Regions from separate parts of the Paenibacillus sp. FSL H3-0329 genome, predicted to be linked through region 1. Evidence: riboswitches for the same ligand, from Rfam matches in the RefSeq annotation. Region 1 holds a riboswitch; each other region holds the start of a gene.
What was found. A riboswitch is a leader RNA that binds a small molecule or an ion and turns the genes downstream of it on or off. The one in region 1 is predicted to bind cyclic di-GMP.

Region 1 (3,156 bases):
GCGAGAAGCGGTCCAATCAGGAAATCTGAGGATAACAGCGATCGGAAGTCCAAAATCCCTTGGAGTGGATTCTACCTAACAAAGACATAGCTTTTAATACATTCCATTCAAGGAGGGTTCATTCTATGAAAATGGTACTTCTATCAGGCGGTTCAGGTAAACGGTTATGGCCGTTGTCTAACGACTCACGTTCAAAGCAATTTCTAAAGGTACTTGAAAGCCCTCAAGGTGAACCAGAATCCATGGTACAACGTGTCTGGAGACAGCTGGAGGAAGCAGGGATGGCAGAATCATCTTATCTAGCCACCGGCCGCGGCCAAGTAGAAATGATACAAAGCCAACTGGGAAGTCATGTGCCGATTATCGTTGAACCGGAGCGTCGGGATACTTTTCCGGCTATCGCCTTAACAGCTACCTATCTTTATTCAGTGGCAGGTGTTTCTCCAGCGGAGACGGTAGCAATATTGCCTGTTGACCCTTATGTAGAAGCATCCTTTTTCGATACCATAGCTATGCTTGAGGGGACCATGCTGGAAAGTGGAGCAAATCTGGCACTAATGGGTGTTGTTCCTGAACATGCCTCAGAGAAATACGGATATATTATTCCTACCGCTGAAGAGGCGGGGGGGAATGGTTTTATGAAGGTGAGTCACTTTCAAGAGAAACCAGACCGCATACAAGCAGAACAGCTCATCGAGCAAAATGCATTGTGGAATTGCGGAGTGTTTGCCTTCCGTTTAGGGTACTTGTTAGATATTTTGCAGCGTAAAGGGTTGCCTTTAGGATATGAAGAATTGCAGAAGCAGTATAAGCTATTGTCTTCCATCAGCTTTGATTATGAAGTGGTGGAGAAAGAAGAACATATTGTGGTGCAGCCGTATGATGGATTCTGGAAGGATCTTGGAACGTGGAATACGCTGACAGAGGAAATGAGCAGCAAGCATGTAGGAAAAGGTTTTGTGACGGCGGATTCTGAGGGGACTTGCTTGATTAATGAGCTGGACATTCCGATTACGGTAATTGGTGCGAAGGATCTGATCATTGCGGCTAGCCCGGATGGAATTCTAGTTACCCATAAAGCTGAGAGCCCACGGATTAAAGAAGTGCTGAAGACCTTTGAACAGAGACCGATGTACGAGGAACGCCGCTGGGGCCATTACAAAGTTATTGATTATGTGAAATATGATGAAGGCAATGAAGTGCTGACCAAACGGATTTTTATATCCGAGGGGAATAATATCAGCTATCAATTACATCGCAAGCGTAGTGAAATTTGGACAATCGTCAGCGGCGAAGCAAGTATTGTGCTGAATGAGAAAAAACATAATGTGAAGGCTGGGGACGTGGTACGTATACCGGAAGGAACGAAACACGCGATCCTTGCTTTGACGGATGTTGAGTTTATAGAGGTACAGACGGGGTCTGAATTAGTAGAAGAAGATAACATTCGTATTACTTTAGACTGGAATGATATAGAACTACAACAATTCATTTCATAGGTCTAACCTATCTATTTAACCAATTCAAAATTTCTTGAAACAGGTAAAATGACTCAATTATCAAAAAAAGTCATAAAAACACTAAATATATCATTAATTGTCGTCGATACTTACGGTAAGAGAGAATATTTCTCTTAAATTGAAAAGGCAAACCTATCGAAAGGTAGGGACGCAAAGCTATAGGGCCTTCGAAAGAGTGGCAGCCTGGCTACCGAAAGGGAGAATATTTTGAAAGCTTACCGTACGTATCGATTGTTTGGTGCATTTCTGTCACTCGTCCTGTTTCTGACTGCACTTCCGCTTGCTGTTGGGATTTCGCCGTCTATTGTCATAGCTGCTTCAAATTCTGGAACGCCAGTTACCCCAGGTGCCTCACCTGAAGCCGTAAAGCTGCTTAACTATTTTTACTCGATCTCAGGAAAAGGCATTATTGCTGGTCAACATGACTATTTAGAAAGTCCAGATGAAATTAACAATATGCTGAAGGGAACCAGCGGACAATATGCGGCTCTTCACGGTTATGAAATGGGTGCGATCAGTGGTCAGTCCGAAGCAACGATGGCTTGGCAACGTCAAAATGTGGTGAACAGCGCCATCAACTGGAATAAAGCGGGCGGGATCGTAGCTATGACTTTTCATGCTAACCTGCCGGGCACCTCTTATGACTGGGATAATGTGAAAAAAACACTCAGCCAGAGTGAGTTCGATAGTTACGTTACACCGGGTACCAAGCAATATAATAATCTGATCGCTGAGCTTGATAAGGTGGCAGTCTCTTTAAAAAGCTTGCGCGATGCCAATGTTCCGGTGCTTTGGAGACCCTATCATGAAATGAACGGGAACTGGTTCTGGTGGGGGAAGAAAAATAACTTTTCTAAACTATGGAATATAATGTATGACCGTTTTGTTAACGTTCATAAATTAAATAATTTGTTATGGGTATGGAGTCCGAATGCTCCCAATGTTTGGTCGGATCCTTATGCGCTAACTTATCCAGGTGCTGATAAAGTAGATATTCTGGCAGCAGATATATACGAAAATGATTACCAGCAAAAATACTATGACAGCTTGTTGAGTCTAGCCGCAGGCAAACCGATTGCGATCGGGGAGAATGGTGAAATGCCTAATCTGGAGAAGCTTCAGCAATCGCAAAGTAAATGGACGTATATGATGAGCTGGGGAAAAATGCTTTACGAAAATAACAGTGCAGACACAATCAAAACATTTATGAATAGCAACTACACCCTGACCAGAGATAAATTAAATACTGGTCTGGCACCGACACCTAGCGCCGCACCAGCGCCGGCACCTTCCGAAGAAGAGGGGGAGGCAGCAATTCCTCTCGCGAAGGGGCTTGCAGGAGAGTATTACAACAACATGTTGTTGTCGGGAGCAGCAGCTCTTAATAGAACTGATGCAATAATCGATTTCAATTGGCGGCAAGGCTCGCCGGATGCCGCCCTCGGGATTGATCGTTTCTCCATACGTTGGAGCGGTAAAATTAAGCCGTTATATAATGAGCAATATACATTTTACACTACCTCAGATGATGGCATCCGTGTCTGGGTGAATGGGGAATCCGTGATTGATAGTTGGACTAAGCAAAGTGGTACTGAGCGTAAGGGCACTATAACGCTGAAGGCTGGCCGGCTATACG
Region 2 (3,156 bases), 570 kb from region 1:
GGCGTTGGTGTCACTGTTGGCGTTGGCGTCGGCGTTGGTGTCACTGTCGGCGTCGGTGTCACTGTTGGCGTCGGTGTCGGTGTCGGCGTCGGCGTCACTGTCGGCGTCGGTGTTGGCGTCGGCGTTGGTGTCACTGTCGGCGTCGGTGTTGGCGTCGGCGTTGGTGTCGGCGTCGGCGTTGGTGTCACTGTCGGCGTCGGTGTTGGCGTCGGCGTTGGTGTCGGTGTTGGCGTCGGCGTTGGTGTCGGCGTCGGCGTTGGTGTCACTGTCGGCGTTGGTGTTGGCGTTGGTGTCGGCGTCGGTGTCGGCGTTGGTGTCGGTGTCGGTGTCGGTGTCGGCGTCGGCGTTGGTGTCGGCGTCACTGTTGGCGTAGGCGTTGGTGTCACTGTCGGCGTCGGTGTCGGTGTCACTGTTGGCGTCGGCGTTGGTGTTGGCGTCACTGTCGGTGTCGGTGTTGGTGTTGGTGTCACTGTTGGCGTCGGTGTCGGCGTCACTGTTGGCGTTGGTGTCGGTGTTGGCGTCGGCGTTGGTGTCACTGTCGGCGTCGGTGTTGGCGTCGGCGTCGGCGTTGGTGTTGGCGTCACTGTCGGCGTTGGCGTTGGTGTCACTGTCGGCGTTGGCGTTGGTGTCACTGTCGGCGTTGGCGTTGGTGTCACTGTTGGCGTTGGTGTCGGCGTTGGTCCAGGTTCATCACCATCGTATGGATAGTGGTGAAATTCACCACCACCAGTCCCTTTGAGTGAAGCCGCCACTAAAGTACCGTTAATCTGACCATTAATAAAATCAACATGAGCATAGGGGGCAAGTATGCTTCCCATTACACCTATGCCTGCCATATCAAGATACGCAGCTTGGCTAAAGTTAAGCAAAATTTTCTTGCTGTTCAACACGTTATTAGGTAGAAATCCGAAGTTTTTCATTTTTACGTTAGAACCATCAATATTAATAATTGCTGTAGATCCTGAAGGAACATTTATTGTAATTCCATAGGTATTAGAGACGTTATCTCCTGGAACATTAAAAACATTGACCGCAGGATCTGTACCTGTCAGGGTAAGACTGCCATATTGGTACACTGTTGTTCCATTCGCCGGCAATGCTGCAAGTTCTGCTGATTTGTCCTTCAAAGACTGACCTACGGCTGAAAAGTCAATCGTACTCCCCTGTCTTTTTGTACCTCCCTTGAGGAGCGTTACATTCCCTGAAAAATCTCCCCCGTGCACGATATTCCCATAAACAGTACCTCCGTTGAAAGTAAGATTCCCTCCAACAACAAGTGTGTCAGTCAAGGAAACCTCAGCAGCGGTCAACCTATCTCCAACACTATAGTTGGTTAAGTTAACGTTACCTCCAGCAGCAAACCTTCCTTCCGTATCCGAAACCGTTGTTATATCCCCTAGAATAAACACGTTGTAGACCCCTGCAATTCCCAATGTAGAAGAACTACTAGCTCCAGCAACTCCAGCTCCTAATGAGGAAAGCCCACTACCTACCGTCAAAATCCCAGCTAATACAAGCGAGAGTAACGGTCTTATTCTTCTTTTCAAATGGCACACCTCCTAAAACTATGATTTATATTAATCAGAATAATTACCAGAAACTCTAAAGGACCTAACAACAAAAAAGACCGCCAAAAAGAAGTGGAATTCCCTTCTCATGGCAGTCGGACGGTCATTGTGCCTTTAAGACACTTTAGACTCCTGGACTTTGCGTCCCGCCCTTTCAGACGGTTTGCTATTATCATGACTATATATATGTATTACACTGCAAGTCCAGAACTGGTAGCCGAAGCATTCTCTCCAATAACCGTCTATGACTTTTAATACTTTTTGAATTAATAACAGTTTAGCGCCCGACACCCACAATTGTCAATCAATTCCTTTCGATGATCCCCCTCATTATTACCATACAAAAAAAGCGCCTAAAGGCGCTTCGCATAAGGTTTTTCATTAAATTTTAAAGTAACTGTATATAGCCCAATATGGATATCCATAAGGGAACACTCAGAATTAAACCAAAAAACAATCCACGCTGGAGGCTGCCCTCTTTTTCCATCATAATTCTCCTTTATGTGCGTCCGATACATTAATTTTTATTATTACAATTTTAATATAATTTATTCTTCGTTATTTAGTTGTGAATTTAATCACATTGAATAAGCTGTTTAGAAATACCATTGATTATTTTTGGAATATCGGGGTAGAATACGAATATACGTTCCTATTAGAGGTGATGAGATTCATGCATAGAGCAGAAAGCAGGGACAACATGCTGGTGAAATCTTATTTATTGCTTCCGATGATTTTATCAGCTTTCGAACGGGACTCCGCCATTTTATCTACACACTTACGAACACCCGCCCCTTATCTGGAGGTGCTTGGAACAGCTGCTGCAGTAGCTACAACAGATCTAAGGGATGTTCGTGCAGAAATGAGAAGACGGGGAATCAAGGTGTATGAGCAAAACAGACTTAATACGGGAATTGAAGCCAAGTATATATGTCGTGGCTATCACGAACGAATGCTGCTGTTGAATGACATTGTTGCGGCTCAGGCTGCCATCCATATGCGCAGATACCTAGGGCTGGATATTTCCTCTTTTAAGAGTTACGAAGAACAGTATCAGATTAAATAAAGCTGTATAGAAGCCGCTCTACTCTCCCCCCAATCAATTAGTGAACAAAAAAATAGGCCTTACCATGGGAGTTGGCAAGACCTGAGAGAGATATACCACAAAACACTGGGGGGTGTTTGGTGTCTTCAATATATACCTCGAACCTGAAAAAAAGCTGATAGGCACATAAAAATTACATTAAAAATATCATTCGCCGTTCAGAAGTGATCCGAATGCTCCCACAAGCTTAGCCGACCTTTGGCTGGAATTGGATGGCGCAGTGAGTGAACCTCTTCAAGCTTCCAGGCAAAACGTCCTTCGCTATAGTCGCCAAAATCATATTCGTTCCCATTGATCCATTCCCTTAAATCCACCTCTGGAGTAACCACATAACATCCCGCGAGCTGACCTGTAGCAATAATAGCTCCTGTCGGCAAATTATTCGCTGTATAGCCATGTTTCGCCAATACTGATTTGTACGGTTCCTGTTCACAAATCTTTTTGTCAATCCTCATTCCGGCATGGATGCCTAACTCGCCGCGG
Region 3 (3,156 bases), 1.3 Mb from region 1:
CCACATAAACGTTGATCGTATCTCCAGGCATTGCAACGAGACCTGTAGGCTGGTTGTTCGTACCAAAACCAATTCTCAGGTTTTCCTGCGCATGCTTTTTCATATCTCCACGTTGTTCCGCCTCAATGATGGTGCCTTCGGTTTGAACTTCACCATTCACTAGCCTCTTAGCTAAATCCAAAGAATCTTTCAGGATTGGATAGAGCGGATGTACTTTTGCCGCTTCCTCCAATTCATTGATTTTTGCAACGTTATTATAAGCAGACACAACCGCACTCATCGTTCCATCTGTGAAAATACCATTTACAGCTTCGCTTACTTTATCTTCTGTATAAAATCTAAATTCAGCCGCAAAAGGTCTGTTAATATTAGCTTTTGTGAACTTAAATTTTAATCTTTTAAACTTCGTCGGTTCGAATTTAAATTCCAGAAAATCATTGGTACTAATCGCGGTTCCGCTAGATACAAGTTGGAAGGTCTCTCCTTTACTCGTCTCTGATGCATAGATTTCAAAAGCCTCTGGGAATCCTTTGCGGTTATCTCTAGCCAAAAAAGCCACTCTGTCCAGCACTTCCGCTTGCGCTAGTTCAAACACGACTTCATTCGTGAAGCTTGCATCATTGTTTTTGTTCGTTTCCCAATGCGTAGTGGGCTGGTCATCCAGCATATATTCAGGCTTCGTACCTGGGTAGCTTCCACCGTTCACCGTTACTTTTGATACGTTTGCATTTGGCATTCTATAAGCTTGGCTATAGGCATTTTCATAGGCTGTACCATACCCTTTTAGCTTCGAAACCTTGGCTGCCGTTGCGTCTACCTGATGGTTCTCCAAAAGGATCTTTGCATTCTCTATCTCTTCTTTAAACTGCGTATACAGTGGATGTGCCTGCACTTCATTCTCTAAAGCTGTTAATTTCTCTGTCGTATTAAAGGCAGCACTAACTTGGCTCAAGGTATCATCTGTAAATAAATTTTTCATTTTAGCAGAGACACTATCCTCTTTATAAAAAGAAAACTCAGCTGCACTCGCCCAATCCTGGTTTGCTTTTTTGTAGACAAATTTAAGTCTCTTAAAGGCCGTAGGTGCGAACTGAATCTCCACTACATCACCGGTTGAGCCTGTATATTCCCCAGAAGACACGAGTGTGAAATCGCCCGCATCTGTAGTGGAGCCATAGATATCAAATTCTTGAGCAAAGCCTTTACCCTTAGCACCGGATTGCCTAGCGGCATATACCATTCTATTTAATTCAGCGGACTCATTGAAAACAAACACAACCTCATTCGTAAACGTTGAACTATTCGGTTTGCCAGTCTCCCAATGCGTGCTCATATCCCCATCCATAGCCTTAGCTATAGGTGAGCCTGAGTAGTTGCCACCGTTATTTGTGATGGTTTTAATATTTGCTGGATTCATTCTAAAAACCTCATTATAGGCATTTAGAACATCCTTGCCGTACAGCTCAAACGGAATAACCGAAGCGTTGCTTAATAAGTTGACCTTACTTTGCGCGACTGTTTTTGTTACCTTTACCTTGCTTGCCTCACTTGCTAAAGCATAACCTGCCTCACTCGAAAAACTGGCCAACATGGCCGCCGATGTAGCGATCGCAATCATTTTCTTCATCTCTTCTTACCCCCAGATGTCATATGAATCTCTCCAGTGCCCAAAAATGGGCACAAAAAAAACTACCCCAAAAGAGTAGCTTGATTGCGTATAAAGTCGCCTAAAAATTAAGACTTAATTTTTATTAAACCTTAACAAGCATAAACGCCTTCGGCGTCCTTATAAGGACGGTAAGCGTTTAAGCGAGAAATATAAGATATTAAGTATAGGTGTATAACTTATACTTTCTTATATTTTAACAAAAAGCGTTACACACTCTTTGGCAGCTGGCTGACAATAGTTATGATAACCTTAGTCCCTATAGCTTTGCGTCCCTACATTTCCATAGGTTTGCCTATGAAGTTTCGAATACATTCAAAGAGTAACATAAGCCTAGATCTGATCGCATGATTAATTGGTATGAAATGAGTATAGGTAATTGCAATTAGTTTTTCTCATGTGATAGATATTATTTATCGACTATCCCGGAAGAGAATGGGATCCTTTAGGACTGGAGGTCTAATTAACTCCCCGATCCGAACAAACGCCGGAACCAATTCCACACATCGCCCGTGATGGGAATTAATCCGAAACCATGTTCGCCAACTGCGATTACACCATATGCCCATTGTCCGATAGCTATGGCACCCCCAGCGATCCTGCCTATCGCTATCGCACCAAACGCCGTATCCCCTATGGCGATGGCCCCCAACGCTTTTTCCGCGATTGCGATCGCTCCTACAGCCACTCCTGCAATCGCAATCGCTCCCACTGCGAAGCCAAGCCAGCTAAGTGCTATTGCTCCAATCGCTAACCACATTCCCAGTGATATTGCTCCTAAGGAAAGTACGCCCACGCTTATCGCACCTATGGAAATCAATCCGACAGCTACATCTCCAATAGCGATTAAACCAACGGCTGTCTTTACACGGGGTTTACTTCCATGACCATACTTTTGACCTGAGTATCGCCCTAAATTACTACGAATACTGATGACCGGAAATGAGGGAGAAGGCCATTGATAATCAATTTCTCGTCCATCAAAGCCCCTAGAATCCGCCCAGCGCGTTACAAATTGATGCCATTTCATATCCATCCCGTCCCCCTTTTCAAATTACCTAAATTATACAACCCCGGGGGTTGGCTGTACTCAGACTCTGACCTGAAATTCTTCTCATCCTCTGGACCGATATATACTCATTAGGATTACTGTTTGGGAATAGGATCAGGCTTTCCAAATAAATATCCCTGAAACAACTGATAACCACTCTGCTTAAGCCATTCAAAGTCCTCTCTAAACTCCACACCTTCTGCTAAAGGAACAGATTGGATTTCTAAAGCCTTTTCTAAAAATTGTTTAGCTATTTTCTGTTTGTTCGGATCACTGGACACGCCTTGAACATATTTCATATCTAACTTCATGTAATGAGGTTTAAGCTCCAATAACATCTCGATTGTGCTGAAGCCTTCCCCAACATCATCTAAAGCGTATTCAAATCCCCGATCCTTGTAATATGTCAAAATAGCTTTCAAATGAGCGAGATCATCCA

Region 2: another riboswitch for cyclic di-GMP. It lies ahead of NSQ66_RS02360 (choice-of-anchor A family protein); the one in region 1 lies ahead of NSQ66_RS04730 (glycosyl hydrolase).
Region 3: another riboswitch for cyclic di-GMP. It lies ahead of NSQ66_RS29560 (NPCBM/NEW2 domain-containing protein); the one in region 1 lies ahead of NSQ66_RS04730 (glycosyl hydrolase).

Annotation. Positions count from the first base shown of each region.
Region 1 is NZ_CP150150.1:1,096,696-1,099,851, forward strand. Features, by position in the region: gene NSQ66_RS04725 (sugar phosphate nucleotidyltransferase) at 126-1,499, shown strand; cyclic di-GMP riboswitch class I at 1,636-1,715, shown strand; gene NSQ66_RS04730 (glycosyl hydrolase) at 1,728-3,156, shown strand, end outside.
Region 2 is NZ_CP150150.1:530,047-533,202, reverse strand. Features, by position in the region: gene NSQ66_RS02360 (choice-of-anchor A family protein) at 1-1,547, opposite strand, end outside; cyclic di-GMP riboswitch class I at 1,656-1,746, opposite strand; gene NSQ66_RS02355 (hypothetical protein) at 2,242-2,634, shown strand; gene NSQ66_RS02350 (ASCH domain-containing protein) at 2,832-3,156, opposite strand, start outside.
Region 3 is NZ_CP150150.1:6,698,897-6,702,052, forward strand. Features, by position in the region: gene NSQ66_RS29560 (NPCBM/NEW2 domain-containing protein) at 1-1,627, opposite strand, end outside; cyclic di-GMP riboswitch class I at 1,886-1,972, opposite strand; gene NSQ66_RS29565 (hypothetical protein) at 2,130-2,696, opposite strand; gene NSQ66_RS29570 (EAL domain-containing protein) at 2,813-3,156, opposite strand, start outside.